4 regions of the Bradyrhizobium cosmicum genome follow, and region 1 is predicted to be linked to each of the others. Evidence: predicted binding sites of a transcription regulator. Region 1 holds the regulator's gene; each other region holds the start of a gene.
The links. Region 1 encodes LexA, which represses DNA repair genes until DNA is damaged. Its sites were predicted from a motif close to TGTTCNNNNTGTGTTCNG; they were not measured.
Positions count from the first base shown of each region.

Region 2: a site for LexA is predicted at 1,681-1,698, ahead of FNV92_RS24835 (ImuA family protein). Genes of this name have one in related genera too.
Region 3: a site for LexA is predicted at 1,890-1,907, ahead of FNV92_RS26880 (DUF3072 domain-containing protein). Genes of this name have one in related genera too.
Region 4: a site for LexA is predicted at 2,524-2,541, ahead of FNV92_RS27285 (PA0069 family radical SAM protein). Genes of this name have one in related genera too.

Region 1 covers NZ_CP041656.2:3,484,749-3,489,078, reverse strand. Annotated here, with positions in the region: gene FNV92_RS16810 (HAD family hydrolase) at 1-189, shown strand, start outside; gene FNV92_RS16805 (hypothetical protein) at 338-532, shown strand; gene FNV92_RS16800 (molybdopterin molybdotransferase MoeA) at 793-2,004, shown strand; gene lexA (transcriptional repressor LexA) at 2,181-2,882, shown strand; gene FNV92_RS16790 (hypothetical protein) at 3,057-3,257, shown strand; gene FNV92_RS16785 (hypothetical protein) at 3,447-3,875, shown strand; gene FNV92_RS16780 (GAF domain-containing protein) at 4,125-4,330, shown strand, end outside.
Region 2 covers NZ_CP041656.2:5,145,448-5,149,777, reverse strand. Annotated here, with positions in the region: gene FNV92_RS24845 (UdgX family uracil-DNA binding protein) at 1-365, opposite strand, end outside; gene FNV92_RS24840 (putative DNA modification/repair radical SAM protein) at 365-1,600, opposite strand; gene FNV92_RS24835 (ImuA family protein) at 1,764-2,552, shown strand; gene FNV92_RS24830 (Y-family DNA polymerase) at 2,449-4,041, shown strand; gene FNV92_RS24825 (error-prone DNA polymerase) at 4,038-4,330, shown strand, end outside.
Region 3 covers NZ_CP041656.2:5,598,949-5,603,278, forward strand. Annotated here, with positions in the region: gene FNV92_RS26850 (HWE histidine kinase domain-containing protein) at 1-338, shown strand, start outside; gene FNV92_RS26855 (hypothetical protein) at 335-556, opposite strand; gene FNV92_RS26860 (hypothetical protein) at 701-958, shown strand; gene FNV92_RS26865 (hypothetical protein) at 1,054-1,293, shown strand; gene FNV92_RS26870 (hypothetical protein) at 1,394-1,588, opposite strand; gene FNV92_RS26875 (hypothetical protein) at 1,607-1,828, opposite strand; gene FNV92_RS26880 (DUF3072 domain-containing protein) at 1,944-2,138, shown strand; gene FNV92_RS26885 (DUF6496 domain-containing protein) at 2,207-2,491, shown strand; gene FNV92_RS26890 (hypothetical protein) at 2,499-2,861, opposite strand; gene FNV92_RS26895 (Do family serine endopeptidase) at 3,123-4,330, opposite strand, start outside.
Region 4 covers NZ_CP041656.2:5,683,518-5,687,847, forward strand. Annotated here, with positions in the region: gene FNV92_RS27275 (ribonuclease HII) at 1-771, opposite strand, end outside; gene FNV92_RS27280 (VOC family protein) at 848-1,303, opposite strand; gene FNV92_RS27285 (PA0069 family radical SAM protein) at 1,327-2,502, opposite strand; gene FNV92_RS27290 (phosphoketolase family protein) at 2,714-4,330, shown strand, end outside.

The sequences.
Region 1 (4,330 bases):
GGCCTGCGCAAGCCGGATGCGGAGGCCTTCGACCATGTCGTGGCGGCAATGGGCGTGCCGGCGAGCCGGATCGTGTTCTTCGACGATCTCGCCGAGAACATCGAGGGAGCCAGGGCATGCGGCCTGACCGCCGTACACGTCACCTCGGCGACGGATGTCGGCAACGCACTGAGGGCGCTCGGGATCTGACGCAGAAGCAAACGGCCAATTCCCCGAACAATTTCAGCTGGCAATGCGGAACCAAAACCCTCTGTGCAATTTTATACGCAGATCCCGGAACGAATGCCCGCTCGCGGACTCATGAGTCTGTTGGGAATTTGGGATCGGACTTATCATCGTGCTGGGCAAAACCTACCTCACCAAGCAGGCCTCCCTGTTGATGAAATTCGCCAGAACCACCTCGGACTCTGACCTCTCCGCAAAACTGATCAGCAAGGCCGCCGACCTGAAAGCCCAGGCCGACCCGATGCCCGACAGGGACCAGGGCGCCGCCGCGCCGGATGTCAGTCCGCGCAGGCAGCCGGGGACGTGATCGACACTGGCCGTGGCACTCGCCCTTCTCGTGCGTGCGATTCTCGTATTTGCCATCGCCACGCTGGTGCCGCTCTGTCTCGCCTCTCGGATCATGCAGCGGCGGAGCTGACGTCTATCCTTCGTTGACGTTCCCCTTCGCCCGCAAGTCAGACGGCGCAGGATAAGTCATCCTGCGCCATCGCTGTTTTGCCTCCGCGCCTGCACTCAGCTAGAACTCTCGCCGCCGATTTGCAGAACGTGCTCGCAGGAGTCTGACCCGTGGCCTTGATGCCGGTTTCCGATGCGCTTGCGTCCGTGCTGGCGGGTGCAGAGCCTCTGGCCGAGGAAGCGGTCGCCCTCGGCCAGGCCTTTCACCGTGTGCTCGCGCGCGATATCGCCGCGCTGCGGACGCAGCCGCCGCAGGCAATGTCGGCGATGGACGGCTATGCGGTGCGCGCGGCCGATGCGGCGAAGATCGATTCCCAACTGAAAGTGATCGGCGAGGTCGCGGCGGGCCGGCCGTTTGCGGGAACGGTCAGCGCCGGCGAAGCGGTGCGGATCTTCACCGGGGGCGTCGTTCCTGATGGTGCCGACGCCGTCGTGATCCAGGAGGATACGGTTGCCGAGGGCAAGCGCGTCACGATCAGGGAAGCCGCCGTGACCGGGCGTCACATCCGTCCCGCCGGCGTCGACTTCTCGGAAGGAGACGTGCTGTTGCGCAAGGGGGCCCGCCTCACCGAGCGCGACCTCGCGCTCGCCGCCGGCATGAATCACCCGCATTTGCCCGTCCGCCGCCGTCCGAAGGTCGCCATCCTCGCCACCGGCGACGAGCTGGTGATGCCGGGCAGCGCGCCGGGTCCCGGCCAGATCGTCTATTCCAACGGCTACGCCCTGCATGCGCTCGCCCGCAGCGAAGGCGCCGACACAATCGACCTCGGTATTGCCGCCGACACGCTTGCAGCGACCACCGCCGGCATCCGGCGCGCCCGCGAGAGTGGCGCCGATATCCTGATCACGACCGGCGGCGCCTCGGTCGGCGACCATGATCTGGTCCAGCAGGCGCTGCGGGACGAAGGCGTCTCGATGGCGTTCTGGAAGATCGCTATGCGGCCGGGCAAGCCGATGATGAACGGCCGGCTCGGGGCGATGCGCGTGATCGGCCTGCCCGGCAACCCCGTGTCATCCTACGTGTGCGGCTTCCTGTTCATGGTACCGCTGATTCGTGCGCTGTCGGGCCGCTCGGTGATTCATCACCGCCGCGAGCGCGCGGTGCTCGGCCGCGACGTCCGCGCCAATGACCAGCGCGAGGATTATCTGCGCGCACGCCTCGAGCTGCGTGATGACGGCACGCTCGCTGCCATTCCCGTCGATGACCAGGATTCCTCGCTGCTTTCGAATCTCGCTGCAGCACAGGCACTTCTCGTGCGCGCGCCGTTCGCGCCGAAGGCCGAATCCGGCGCGCCCTGCGAGGTGTTGCGACTGCCCGTCTGACCGCCTCGTTCGCATGCGTTCCGCGAACTCTGCGGCGTTCACGGTAAATTAAGCAGTTGCGGAACATGTATCGAACATATAGTGTCCGTTCATGATTTGTTTCGAGCATGTAGCGGCTTACTGCTGAATTCAGCGTCTCGGAATCGGACGACATCAACCGGGGGATTTTGGTCGAGATGTTAACGCGCAAACAATACGAGCTTCTGCGATTCATCAGCGAACGGCTGAAGGAAAGCGGCGTGCCGCCCTCCTTCGACGAGATGAAGGACGCGCTCGATCTGCGCTCGAAATCGGGCATCCATCGCTTGATCACCGCGCTCGAGGAGCGCGGCTTCATCCGCCGGCTGCCGAACCGCGCCCGCGCCATCGAGGTGATCAAGCTTCCCGAGCTTCAGGCCGCCGCCGGCAGCCGCCGCGGCTTCACGCCGAGCGTCATCGAGGGCAATCTCGGCAAGGTACGCACCACCTCCAGCCCGCCCGCCGACGAGGGCGAGCGTCCCGTCGCGGTACCGGTCATGGGCCGGATCGCCGCCGGTACGCCGATAGAGGCGTTGCAGACCCGCAGCCACACCATCAGTGTACCGCCTGACATGCTCGGCTCGGGCGAGCATTACGCGCTGGAAGTGCGCGGCGATTCTATGGTCGAGGCCGGCATCCTCGACGGCGACATGGCGCTGATCCAGCGCAACGAGAGCGCCGACACCGGCGATATCGTCGTGGCATTGATTGACGACGAGGAAGCGACGCTCAAGCGCTTCCGCCGCCGCGGCGCCTCGATCGCTCTCGAGCCCGCCAATGCGGCCTATGAAGTGCGCATCCTGCCGCCCAACCGGGTGAAGATCCAGGGCAAGCTGATCGGGCTTTACCGGAAATACTAGACCCGTCCGCGATCAGCGATCGCGGTCAACGACTGGAGCGGACGATTGTCCGCTCCCGCTGGATAGTCCTTCTGGTTTCGCGCAGATTATCCGCCCCCTCCTCCGGCGCTACATCCTCGACACGCCGCACGAAGCACTCATCGCTGTGCGGCCTTGAAGAGTCGAGGAGAAGTCATGCGCAAGATCATCATAAGCGCAGTCACGGCGGCGCTGGTCGCAGCATCAGCGTCGCAGGCCGTTGCCGCACAAGCGCGGCACCACGTCCGCAAGGACAACGCCGTGAGCGAACAAGTCAGAAATGCACGCAACGCGGTGGAGCAGCCGTCGCAGCCGGGCTGGCAGTATTCGGGCTGGTCGGCGCCTGCGGGGCGCTGACACGCGCGGCCGGAATGCACGGCAACAGGCATTGTTCCCAGCGCGGTCGAAAAAGATAATGTGATCGCGGCCTGCGGCGGCGAGCCGCAGATTTGCCTACAACCGGGCAGACGCTTGGTGCTTCCACTCTGATAGAGGCCTCCGCCTCAGAAGAGGCGCGGGCTGCTATCTTGCATGAGGAGCATCCCGATGTGTGACTACAGCCTGCATGCCGTCGCATCGCGTCCCGCGGAAATCGGCGAGACGATCGTCTCGACAACCTTCCGCGGCACCTCGACGCGCGGCTTTGCCTCCGCAGCTGATCCGACCGTTGCGGTCTGCCTGCTGCCGGGAACGGAGCTCGCCTTCGCCGACAACGTCCGCTACGACAATCGCTGGATCTGGACGCGCACCGTAAACTCCCGCGTCGGCAAGTTCGGCAAGATCGATCCACACATTCCCGACCGTCATCATGACGCGATCGAATTCCCCGACGGCAAATACGTGCTGGTGACGCAGCTCGTCGAAGGCCAGCACGCGACCGTGCTGCAACTGCCGGTGACACAGCCCCCTGGCGAGAACAAGCCGCAGTCCAACGCCAACGGCCGACCGACCATCACCCGCCTGCCGATCGGCTAACGCAGCCATCCCCGGCCTTCGAGTCGGGACACGGGATTGAAATCGCCATCGCCGGCCGAGGCCGGCGACACGGATTGGTTTGCGTCTCCAGAACCCGAAACGGCGAAGCCAGCCCACCATCCCTCTCCGCCGCACGAAGTTTGCGCGGTCCTGCCTGAATTTTGAACGTCCGTTCCGCAAGCAAATGGCCGATGCTGTTCCGGTTGGTGTCCCGGCTGGTGTCTTGGCTCTTGGAGGCGGGCACGTTCGATGAAGACCTTCATTCGCGTCGTTGAACTCTGGGTGCCCGACCGGACGCGCATGCGGCTGAAATTCGGCGGCGGCCTCTACAGCGAAGGGCTATCCGCGTTCAAGGCCGCCAGCGAAGATCTGCGTTTCGGGTATGACGAGGGCCTTCCCGGCAAGGCCTGGGCCTGCGGCCATCCCGTGATCCTCACCAAATTCGCGAATTCCTA
Region 2 (4,330 bases), 1.7 Mb from region 1:
TGCTCGTCACGATGGACCGCTCTCGCCATCGCAATGACCTGCGCTACATCAGGGTCGGTCGCGACCTCGATGAGATCGTGATTGTCCTTCAATCGCCAGAGCAGGCGATAAAGGATGGCGAAACGCTGGGGATCGCGGTGCAGAATTGCTGACTGTGCGAGGTCGACGAATTTGCCTGATACGTTGAAGGTGCCGTCGTTTACCTCGAGGATCGGAGACGGCGCGGGCGGTGCGAACAGCTCCGCTTCGCCGCCCTGCACGGTCCAGGTGATGTCGGTGGGTTGTATATGATGCAGCACGAGGCTGCGTGCGGCTTTGCGCCAGCCGTCGAAATCGGTTTCGGTGTCGAGGGTGATGTACAGCATCAGAAGCCAAATCCCAGTTGCGTTGCTTTCGGCTTAAACCGCTCGATGAGCCCGGCCGCATCGAGCCGATGTGGGGCAGGCCGGTGATCGCTGAGGACGATGAACGGCAGCGCCTTTTTCTGGGGAACATGCAGCCGCGCCAGATCGGCAACGCGGATCGTGGTGGTGCGCCGCGTTGCAATGATGCGTTCGACCGTCTTGGTGCCGAAGCCGGGCACGCGCAGCAGCTCCTCGCGGCTGGCGCGGTTGATGTCGAGCGGGAAGCGGTCGCGGTTGCGCAGCGCCCAGGCGAGCTTGGGGTCGATGTCGAGCGGCAGCATGGCGCTGTCGTCGACGATCTCCGCAACGTCGAACCCGTAGAACCGCATCAGCCAGTCGGCCTGGTAGAGCCGGTGTTCGCGTAGCAGCGGCGGTTGCACCAGAGGCAAGGCGCGGCTGGCGTCGGGGATCGGGCTGAAGGCGGAGTAGTAGACGCGCCTCAGCTTGTATGAGCCGTAGAGATTGGAGCTTGTGTGCAGGATGGTGTGGTCGGAGGCGCTATCTGCGCCGACGATCATCTGCGTGCTTTGGCCGGCGGGCGCGAAGCGTTGCGGCCTGGCCTTCGTCTTTGCGCTGCGGCTGTCCTCGGCCTCGTCCAGCTTCAGCCGCAGCCGGCCCATGGTGCGGCGGATCGCGCGTACGTCCTTCTCCGGCGCGAATTGCTGCAGGCTCGTCTCCTCGGGCATCTCGATGTTGATGGAGAGACGATCGGCATATCTGCCGGCTTCCGCGATCAGCGCGTCGTCGGCTTCCGGAATGGTCTTGAGGTGGATGTAGCCGCGGAAGTGATGTTCTTCGCGCAGTTTGCGCGCGACGCCGACCACCTGCTCCATGGTGTAATCGGGGCTGTGGATGATGCCGGAGGAGAGGAACAGCCCTTCGATGTAGTTGCGCCGATAGAAGTCGAGCGTCAGCTTGACCACCTCGTCGATGGTGAAGCGGGCGCGCGGCACGTTGCTGGAGGCGCGGTTGACGCAATAGAGGCAATCGTAATTGCAGGCGTTGGTCAGCAGCACCTTGAGCAGGGAGATGCAGCGTCCATCCGGCGCGTAGGAGTGGCAGATGCCCATGCCCGGCGCGGTCGAACCCATGCCCTTGCCGTCGCTGGAATCCCGCTTCTCGGTGCCGCTGGAGGCGCAGGATGCATCGTATTTGGCGGCGTCCGCCAGGATCTCCAGCTTACGTTGTACGTCCATCGTGGAATCCCTTTGATTCAACTCATGAATCAGACCGAACGCCAATTCGATTGACGCCCGGGCCGCCGTTAGCTTTATATTAGAACATATCATGAACAAATGAGCCAGCCGCAGGTTCTTATTTTTGAGAGCCTTGGCAATCACCCCTGAAGGAGCGGCGACGATGAGCGGCGCACGCATCAGCGCGCTTGCGACCTTGCGCGGCCAGATCGAGCGCATCGAAGCGGCGGAGGTCGTGCATCAGCGTGATCGCGTCGCGCTTGGCCATCGCGAGGTCGACAGCGCGCTGAAGGGCGGGCTCGCGCGCGCTGTGATCCACGAGGTGTTTTGCGAGGGGCGGCAGGGGGCGGCCGCGACGGGTTTCGTCATGGGTCTCGCGGGGCGCGTGTCGGCGCGCCGGCCGCTGCTGTGGGTGCGGCAGGATTTTTCGGAACTGGAAACCGGCGCGCTGTCGATGAGCGGGCTGGCCGAGCTCGGCCTCGATCCGCGCCGCGTGGTGATGGTGCGCGCTGCGGATGTCGAGAGCGCGCTGCGCAGTTCGGCCGATGCGCTCGCCTGCGATGCCCTCGGCGCGGTCGTGCTCGAACTCTGGGGTGAGACGCGGCAGTTCGACCTCGTGGCGAGCCGCAAGCTGACGCTGGCCGCGCAATCGTCCGGTGTCACCGGCTTGATGTTGCGGATGGCGGCGCAGCCGCTGCCCTCGACCGCCGAGACGCGGTGGATGCTGCGCGCTGCGCATTCGCCGCCGGGTGCGATGTGGAGTGCATGGGGCGCGCCGCGCTTCGATGCCGAGCTGTTGCGCAATCGTCATGGCCCGTGCGGCCGGTGGATCATGGAATGGAAATGTGATGAGTGCCAGTTCAGTGAACCGTCGGCGCATCCTCAGCCTGTGGCTGCCGCGCCTGCCCATCGACCGGATCCAGCGGTTCTTCGGCAACGTCGGACTGCATGAGACCAATGAGCCCAGCATCGTCGTCATCAAGGACAACAACGCGCTGGTGATCCATGCGCTTGACGATGCGGCGTCGCGTTTGGGGCTGTATATCGGCCAGCCGCTGGCCAATGCGCGGGCGATGTGTCCGGACTTGAAAGTGTTCGACGCCGATGTCGTGGCCGACGCGAAGACGCTCAGTGACATCGCCGACTGGTGCGACCGCTTCACGCCGCTGGTGGCGCTCGATCCACCGCACGGGCTGTTCCTTGACATCACCGGCTGCGCGCATCTGTTCGGCGGCGAAGCGGCACTGTTGCAGACGCTGGTCCGTGCGCTCGGCCGGCAGGGTTTTGCCGTCAGTGCGGCGATTGCCGGCACCTCGGTCTGCGCGCGTACGCTGACGCGGCAGACCTCAGGCACCATCGTTGCCGATGGCGGGGAAGCCGCGGCGATCGACCGGTTTCCGGTGTCCGCGCTCGGTGCAGGCGAAGCCATCACCACCGGTTTGCGCCGAGCGGGCCTGAAAATCATCGGCGATGTCGCTGCGCGCGCGCCAGGCGAGATCACGGCACGCTTCGGCGCGCGGTTCTCCACGCTGCTCGCGCATGCGCTGGGACAGGGCGATGCGCCGATCAATCCGCGAAAGCCGCTGCCTGATTACATCGTGGAGAAGCGCTTCGCCGAGCCGATCGCGACCGACACCATGATCGCGATGACGCTGTCGCGCCTTGCCGACACGTTGATCGCATCCATGGAGAAACAGGGCAAGGGCGCGCGCCGGCTGGAAGCCGCCTTCTTCCGCACCGACGGCGTGGTGCGCGCGATCATGGTCGAGACCGGGCGGCCGGTGACGAAAAGCGCGGTCATCGACCGTCTGTTCCGCGAGCGCCTCGACGCGCTCGCCGACCCCCTCGATCCCGGCTTCGGCTTCGACATGGTGCGGCTGTCGGCGAGCCGCACCGAGATCGTGGTGCAGGAGCAGCGCGATCTCGACCCCCATGTCCATGACAATGACGAGCTCGCCGCGCTGATCGACCGGATCGCCGCGCGCATCGGCGGAAAGCGCGTTGTCGTGCACCTGCCGCAGGATACGCATATCCCCGAATGTGCGGTGCTGGCAGCGCCGGCGCAGCACCATCTCGCCGTCGCCATGCAGGCCGAATGGCCGGCGCGCACCGAGAACGAGCCGCCGCTGCGTCCCTTGCGGCTGTTCGACAGACCGGAGCCGATCAATGTGCCGTTCGCGACCGTGCCCGATGGGCCGCCGCATCAGTTCACCTGGCGCCGCGCGCTGCATGCGGTGGTGCGGGTGGAAGGACCCGAGCGCATCGCCATGGAATGGTGGCGGCAGGACGGCAGGCAGCTGACGCGGGATTATTTCCGCATCGAGGATGCCGAAGGCCTGCGCTTCTGGATTTTCCGCGACGGTCTCTATGAGGGGGAAGTGTTCGACGGCGACGGCAAGCCCGCTTCTCCCGGCTGGTATGTCCACGGTCTCTTCGCATGATCACGCCCGCTTATGCCGAGATCGGCATCACCACCAATTTCTCCTTCCTGCGCGGCGGCTCGGATCCGCGCGCCTATGTGCATCAGGCGAGCAAGCTCGAGATCCCCGCAATCGGCATCGCCGATCACAACACGCTCGCCGGCGTGGTGCGGGCCTGGAAGGAGCTTGATCATGAGAAGGTGCTGAACAAGCCGAAACTGCTGGTCGGCGCGCGCATCGTCTTCGTCGACGGCACGCCCGACATCTTTGTATATCCGCGCGACCGCGCAGCCTATGGAAGGCTGTGCCA
Region 3 (4,330 bases), 2.1 Mb from region 1:
TGCACGAGCTTTTCACCAACTCGGCGAAGTACGGCGCGTTGTCGGCGCGGTCGGGTCGGCTTGCGATCGGCTGGCAGGTCGAGGACGACCACCTGACATTGACCTGGGACGAAACCGGCGGTCCGCTGGTCGGGCCGCCGAAGTCCCGCGGCTTCGGCACACGGAGCCTTCTTGCCAGCGTCGAATCCCAGCTCGGCGGACAGGCGGAGTTCAACTGGCGGCCCGAAGGCCTGTTGTGCCGCCTCAAGGTGCCGCTGACGATAAAGGGTGCAGCGCCGACCAGCGCGGGAAAGTTCGACGCGGTTCGCTCCGAGGCTCTTCAGCGGGCTTCAGGTTAGCGCGACGCGACGACCCTGATACGCGTCATCGGCCGAGACTCGTCAGCCAGACGTCCTTCCAGCCATGCTTCCGTTTGCGAGAGATCGCGCAGCGCCCGCGCGTAGCGTCGGGCTGCGCTCCGCTCGGCGCCGCGCGGCAGCGTGCGTGCCTTGCGCAGCATGTCCGCGGCCGCGTTGCGATAGGCGAGCGAGCGATAGAGAAAGACGACCTTACCCATATCGGAGTTCCCGTGTCGTGTTGATAGGGTTCATCCTCGCAAGACAGGCATGAACGTCGGATGAAGCGGCGAATGACAAATCTTTGATCAGAATGGAACCCGCAATCATCACTCGCGTTTTTTCGCCATATTCAGAGGCGGTCCATGCGCGCAAAGAAGTCGCCGAGCCTCCTCTCTTCCACTGGCATTATCAGGCTGATGACGCATGCGCTCATGGGCGCCGCGCTCGGCCTCGCCTTCGGTCTTGCTCTCATCCTGTCCAATCCGGCGGTCGGGAACTTGTTGAGCCACGGCGGAAGGTCCGCGGCGGTCGTCTTCGTCGTCACGCTGGTGACCACCTTCGCGATCGGCGCGACGCTCACGGGAATCGTGTTCATGATCGCCGAGGACAAGGAATTTTGAAGCGCGCGTGAAGCGCATGGGGCCGTTCAATCGGAACCCCCGCGGTGAATGGCGGTTGGCTGCCTGCGTCAATTCAACTCAGGGAGTTCCCGCGCATGAAGACCACCAAGCTTGCTCTCGCCGTGATGCTGGCCACCGGCGTCGCCGCCGCCCCGTTCGCCGCGCAGGCGAAGTCGCACAAAGCCAAGCACGAATCCGCGACCCAGTCGTCGCAGACGACAGGCGCGAATACGAAATCCAAGGGCGCCGATCCCTCCGGTCAAGGCGGCTCCGGCCCCGGTTCAGATCAGGGCGGCACCATGACGAACAACAAGGGCACCACCAACAGCAAGTGAGTGCCAGAAGACGATGCAATCACTGAGCCCCGCGGTGACGCGGGGCTTTTTTTGCTTCGACGATCAATTGAGCACGCGTGGGCCTTAGCCACCCTGGATGTCAGTGATTGCCTGGACGACCGACTGCGGAGCTTGTCTTCACGAGGTGATCGAGCTGCGCACGCTTGCGTGCGATCAGGAGCTGGGCTGCGGCATCGTCGAGGCCCGCACGCTGCAACTGCCGGATGGCTGAGCCGAGCTCGAGAATCTCGGCGCGCAGTTTTAGAATCCGGTACGCGTCCGGGTCTTCCTCCACCGCACGCTCCCAAAGCTTTCAGCGGCGCGCGATCGCACGCGGGGGATTGCTGGCTGTCTTGACGGGACGAAGGCTCACCCGGTCGCGGACGTCAGGCAGGACATCACCGCCGCCGGCAGCCTTCCATTCGCCGATCAGCAAGGTGATGTTCCGGCGCAGATCCATCTGCGCCAGGGCCTTTTCCGTGCAGTCGCGATCGCGATTGACGAGGTCGCGCACCGACGCCTCCATATCGGCCATTGCCAGCCTCAAGGCACTGATTTTACGTCTAATTTCATTAATTCTGTTGTCCATGGCTTGTTAGAACAAAATAAGAACATATAGTCAAGCCGAGATTCCAGAACGGAGAGGTCAGATGCAGGTTCAGGGTAAATATGACGCCAGGGCTTTCCTCGCGGAGCAGATGACGCGGGCGCAAGGCCTGAGATTGAAGCGGCTGAGCGAGGAGGCCTATCAACCCGGGCAATACAATCGGGATCTGTCCTCCGCCGAGGCGGCGCGCCGCATCCAGGTGCTCGAGGCGGAGATCGAGCTGGCGAACTCGTTCTGAGGCGCGCCTCGCGCCTGGAACGTTGCGTCAGCGATACGGTTCTTTCCCGATGCCAAGGGAGAGAGTCGATGGCACGTAAGGCAACGAAACGCCGCTATTCCCGCAGCGCCGGCGATGATGTCGAGCGCGAAATGCGTCGTTACAAGAAGGGCAACGCGAAAAGCGGCCCGGGCGGCCGCGGTGGACGGGTGAAGAGCCGCAAGCAGGCGATTGCAATCGCCCTGTCGGAAGCACGCGCGAAGGGCAAGAAAGTCCCGAAGAAGGCGTCGAAGCGAAAGACGACCAAGAAAACGGCAAGCAAGACAACCAAGAAGGCGAAGAAGAGCGCGAAGCGCAAATCCAGCAAACGGTGACGCAGCGTCAGATCATGCTGCCCGGCATGAAGCAGCGGATCGATATCCCGAACGCGGTTTTGACCGGCCAGACCATGGTGCGGCCGGCACGGTTCGGCTCGGTGATGACGGCCTCGTCAGGCACGTCGACCCACTGCCCGTCGAGCCGCACGCGATAGTGCCCGTCATGCGATTCCCAATCGGGATCGGACACCGCAAATCCGTCTGCATCCGAGCAGCACGGGCCGAGATGGCTGCGAAGGCTATCGAACCAGGGTTTCAAGGCTGAGTTGGCGTAGCGGCCATCGTCGCGCCCGAGGGCGCTTCCGCTCGTCATCACGATCGGCGCCACCAGCAGCGCACACGTCAGCGAGAGCTTCAATCGATCCATGTCGGCACCGATCAAATGCAAACGTCAGGTTCCACAAGACGGCCCGACGTCCGGAGTTCTACTCCGTCCTTTGCCTGGCACCGTCATTGGCGCCAAAGCGCAACACGCACAGTGACGAGCGAACGCGGCTTTTTCGGACGAACCCGTCATCATTGCTGCCGTTAACGCGAATGTTATCGGCGGCCTGTGGGTATCTCGGATGCGAACGAGAAAAGGCGGCCCGAAGGCCGCCTTTTGGCGTTTGCGCTGGAATAGCTCGACTTACGCCAGCGGTACCGCGACAAACCGGGTCGCCTCCGCGCTCTTCACCTGCAACAGCACGCTGTTCTTGCCGGACGATTTAGCCTGCGCCAGCTCGGACCGGACCTCGCCGACATTGGCGACGGGCTTGCCGCCGACATTGAGGATGACGTCGCCGGTCTGGATGCCACGTTGCGCGGCCGGCCCCTCCGGATCGACCTCGGTGACGACGACACCCTTCTGGCCCGCGCCCTGGACGTCGCCGGCCGGAGCCAGGCTGAGCCCAAGGCGCGGTGTGCCGGCGCCGGGCTGCGCCTTGCCCTCACCGGACTTGGCGTGCTGCTCGTTCGGCAACTCGCCAAGCGCCAACGTCACGGTCTTGCTGTCCCCCTTGTGGAAGACATCGAGCTTCACCGAGCTCCCCGGCGCCAAGGTGGCGATGGTGCGGGCGAGATCACGGGAGTCCTTGGTGGCCGTGCCGTTGACGGCGGTGATGACATCACCCGCCTCGATGCCCGCCTTCGCCGCCGGACTTCCATCCTGCGGAGTGTCGACGATCGCGCCGCGCGCTTCCTTGAGACCGAGGCTGTCGGCAATGTCAGCAGTCACCGGCTGCACCTGCACACCGAGCCAGCCGCGCGTCACCACGCCCTTGTCCTTCAACTGCGCGACGACGAGTTTTGCGGTCGAGGCCGGAATGTCGAAGCCGATGCCGACCGAACCGCCCGACGGCGAGAAGATCGCGGTGTTCACGCCGATCACGTTGCCGCTCATGTCGAAGGCCGGACCGCCGGAATTGCCCTTGTTGATCGGCGCGTCGATCTGGATGAAATCGTCATAGGGACCATTGCCGATGTCGCGGCCGCTGGCCGAGACAATGCCGGCGGTCACGGTGCCGCCAAGGCCGAAGGGATTGCCGACCGCGACCACCCAGTCGCCGATCCGCGGCTTCTGGTCGGAGAATTTGACGAACGGAAAGTCCTTCTTGCCATCGACCTTGATCAGCGCGAGATCGGTCTTGGGATCGGTGCCGACCACCTTCGCGGTGTAGACCGTGCCGTCGTCCATCGTCACCTGCACCGACGTAGCGTGGTCGACGACGTGGTTGTTGGTCACGGCATAGCCGTCGGCGGAGATGAAGAAACCGGATCCTTCACCCGTGATCGTCTGGTGACGCTGACGCGGCATGCCGTTCATGCCGCCCGGGCCACGGAAACCGAACTGCCGGG
Region 4 (4,330 bases), 2.2 Mb from region 1:
CGCATCGATCTCAACGCCTGCTTCCACCTGCAGCTCGACCTCGGTGACGGCAAACAGGTCCCCCACCGGCTCGACGGTCCAGGGCATGTGCTTGGCGCGCGCAGCGGCAACCGGGGCAAAGAAGCTGCGGTGGTGGACGGTCGGACCGAGGCGGTTCAGCGCGTCGAGATGCTCGGGAACGCCGTAACCCTTGTGCTGCTCGAAACCGTAGCCCGGGCAGTCCTGCGCCAGCGCACACATCAGCCGGTCGCGGGTCACCTTGGCGACGATCGAGGCCGCGGCGATGGACAGCACGATACCGTCGCCGCCGATTACGGGCTCGCAATCGCATTCGGTGTCGAGCCGGTCGCGGCCGTCAACGAAGACATGCCTGGGCTGCTCGGGCAGCGCCACCACGGCGCGCTTCAGCGCCCATAGCGAGGCGCGCAGGATGTTGTCGCGGTCAATCCGGGCGCGCGAGGCGACGGCGACCGAGACCTGCGCGGTCGCGCAGATCCTGTCGAACAGCTTTTCGCGCTCCTCCGCCGTCAGCCGCTTGGAATCGTCGATACCGCGGGGGATGCGGTCGGGGTCGAGAATGACGGCCGCCGCCACCACGGGACCTGCCAGCGGCCCGCGGCCGGCTTCGTCGCAGCCCGCGATCGGCCACACGCCGCGCTTGATCAGCGCGCGCTCGCGGCGAAAGCTCGCCTTCGCCGGCGCGGCCCTCTTGCCGGCGTCCTTCTTTGGCGCGTCTTTGGCTGGCTTCCCGGCGGACTTGTCCCGAATCATGACCGGGATCCTGCGCAAGAGGCGTTGCTCGCGCAACCGGGAACCCCGGACAATTCCCGCTATTCAGGCCAGCAGCCTACTCTGCCAGATGCACTCGACGGTCCTCTCCCACCTCGATGCCCGGCGCGACCACGACTTCCCAGGGATGGCCGTCGGGATCGGCAAAATAACCGGAATAGCCGCCATAGTCGGTCTCGTGCGCGGGCTTCAGCAGCGCAGCGCCCTTGCCAACGGCGAAGGCGAGCACCGTGTCGACCTCCTCGCGCGTGGCGCAATTCCAGGCCAACGTCATGCCGCGGAAGGTCGTTGGCCTCGGCTTGTCGGGCGAGACGGCGTCCGCCGCGAGCTGATCCCAGGGAAACAGCGCGAGCACCGGACCGCCGGTGTCGAAGAAGGCAACAGCCTCGCCGGTCGCCTTCAGGCGGCGCGAGAAACCGAGCGCGTCGTAAAAGGCGATGCTGGCGCTGATGTCGCTCACGCCCAGCGTGATGACCGTGAGCCGCGGAATCGGACCGGGGACGTCTTTACTCATGCTACGCCTCGTTTGCATTCCTACTAGAACAGGCTGAGCTGGGCGCCGTCCGGCTTCGGCCTCGCAAAGTGATCCGTCGTCAGCTTCGCACGGCGCTTGTTGAGTCCGAGCCTGTCGCAGGCGATCTCGAAGCGGCGGCCGATGGTCCAGGCCATCGGGCCGGTGCCCTTCATCCGCTCGCCCCATTTTGCGTCGTAGTCGCGGCCGCCGCGCATGTCGCGGATCAGCGTGAAGACGTGGCGGTAGCGGTCCGGATAGTTCGCCATCAGCCATTCACGGAAGAGATCGCGCACCTCCAGCGGCAGCCGCAGCAGGATGTAAGAGGCTTCCTTGACGCCGGCGTGGGCCGCCGCATCCAGAATGCGCTCCATCTCGGAATCATTCAGCGCAGGGATCACCGGGGCGACCATCACGGTTGTCGGAATGCCTGCGTCCGAGAGCTGCTTCAGCGCCTCCAGCCGCTTCGACGGCGTCGACGCTCGCGGTTCCATGGTGCGGGCCAGTTTCGGATCGAGCGAGGTGACGGAGATACCAACCTTGGCAAGGTTGCGCTTGGCCATCCGCGACAAAATGTCGATGTCGCGCGTCACCAGCGCCGATTTGGTGACGATGCCGACGGGATGGCCGGCGCGCTCCAGCACCTCCAGAATACCGCGCATGATCTTTCGCTCGCGCTCGATCGGCTGATAGGGATCGGTGTTGGTGCCGATCGCGATCATCCGCGGCTCGTAGCCGGGTGCGGCGAGCTCCTTTTCGAGCAGCGCGGGCGCCTCCGGCTTGACGAACAGTTTCGACTCGAAGTCGAGCCCCGGCGACAGGCCGAGATAGGCATGGGTCGGGCGCGCGAAGCAGTAGACGCAGCCGTGCTCACAGCCGCGATAGGGATTGATCGAGCGGTCGAAGCCGATGTCGGGCGACTCGTTGCGGGTGATCACCTTGCGCGAGGTGTCGACGGCCACAGTGGTCTTGAACGGCGGCAGCTCTTCCAGACTCTGCCAGCCATCGTCGAAGGCGACCCGCGCCTCGGCCTCATAGCGGCCGCTGGCGTTGGATTGCGCGCCCCGCCCGCGCCTGCGCTGGCTGTCGATGGCGACAGCCAGCTCGGGGAAAGCGGCGGGAAAATCGGAAGGCGCACCCGCCGGCTCGGAGGGCGCCGTGACCGGCGGGTGCTTGAGGGCACGAGAGGATGCTCGACTCATGAAGCCAAGATAGCACGCGCCCGGAACAAATCAAGAACAAGAACGAAAAGCTGGAAAACAACCCCATGCACAGGAGCCGCCCAAATTTCGGGCGCGGTCTTTTGACATCACGCAACACGCCCGTCATGGCCATCCCGTTTGATGTCGGACGGGGATCAATCGTGCCGGAACAAAGTTGGTGACGGTCGCTGGGGTGAAAGTCGGCAGGAATATGAAAAATCAACAACAATCGGCTTTAGCGCGCAGCGACCTCGATCTGCTGGATCGCTACTGGCGCGCCGCGAACTACCTTTCCGTCGGGCAGATTTATCTGCTCGATAACCCTCTGCTGCGCGAGCCCTTGCGGCCCGAGCACATCAAGCCGCGTTTGCTCGGCCATTGGGGCACGACCCCCGGTTTGAATTTCATCTACGCCCACCTCAACCGCGTCATCCGCGCGCTGGATCTCAGCGTGCTCTATGTCTGCGGTCCCGGCCATGGCGGCCCCGGCATGGTCACCAACACCTATCTCGAAGGCAGCTACAGCGAGATCTACCCGAACATCGCGCGCGATACGGACGGATTGCGCAAGCTGTTCAGGCAGTTCTCCTTCCCCGGCGGCATTCCGAGCCATGCAGCGCCGGAAACGCCGGGCTCGATCCACGAGGGCGGCGAGCTCGGCTATGCGCTGGTGCACGCCTATGGCGCCGCGTTCGACAATCCCGATCTGATCGTCGCCTGCGTCGTCGGCGACGGCGAGGCCGAGACCGGCCCGCTCGCGGCGTCCTGGCACTCCAACAAGTTCCTCAATCCCGTGCACGACGGCGCGGTACTGCCGATCCTGCACCTCAACGGCTACAAGATCGCCAACCCGACCGTGCTCGGGCGGATGCGCGACGAGGAGATCCGCGATCTGTTCCGCGGATTCGGCCACGAGCCGCTGTTCGTCGAAGGCGACGATCCCATCTTGATGCACCAGGCCATGGCGGATGCGTTCGACGTCGCGTTCGCCAGCATCCGCTCGATCCAGCAGCACGCCCGCGACGGCCGCAAGGAGATCGAGCGGCCGCGCTGGCCGATGATCGTGCTGCGCAGCCCGAAGGGCTGGACCGGCCCGAAGGAAGTCGACGGCAAGAAGGTCGAGGGCTTCTGGCGCGCGCATCAGGTGCCGGTTGCAAGCTGTCGTGAGAATCCGGCGCATCTGAAAATCCTCGAAGACTGGATGCGCAGCTACGAGCCGGAAAAGCTCTTTGACACGAGCGGCGCACTGATCCCCGAGCTCCAGGCGTTGGCACCCGAGGGCAATCGCCGCATGGGCGCCAATCCGCACGCCAATGGCGGGCTGTTGAAGAAAGAGCTGAAGCTGCCGGATTTCCGCAGCTTCGCGGTCGAAGTGCCGCAGCCCGGCAGTGTCACGGGAGAAGCGACGCGCGAGCTCGGCAAATTCCTGCGCGATGTCATTCGCCTCAACGCCGCCGAGCGCAATTTCCGCATCATGGGTCCGGACGAGACGGCGTCAAACCGTCTCGACGCGGTGTTCGAGGAAACCGAGCGGGTCTGGATGGAGCCGATCGAACCCTACGACGTGCATCTCGCGCAGGATGGCCGCGTGATGGAGGTCTTGAGCGAGCATCTTTGCCAGGGCTGGCTCGAAGGCTACCTCCTCACCGGTCGCCACGGCTTCTTCTCCTGCTACGAGGCCTTCATCCACATCGTGGATTCCATGTTCAACCAACACGCCAAATGGTTGAAGGTGACGCGGCATCTGCCGTGGCGGCGCCCGATCGCCTCGCTCAACTATCTCCTGACCTCGCATGTCTGGCGGCAGGACCACAACGGCTTCAGCCAT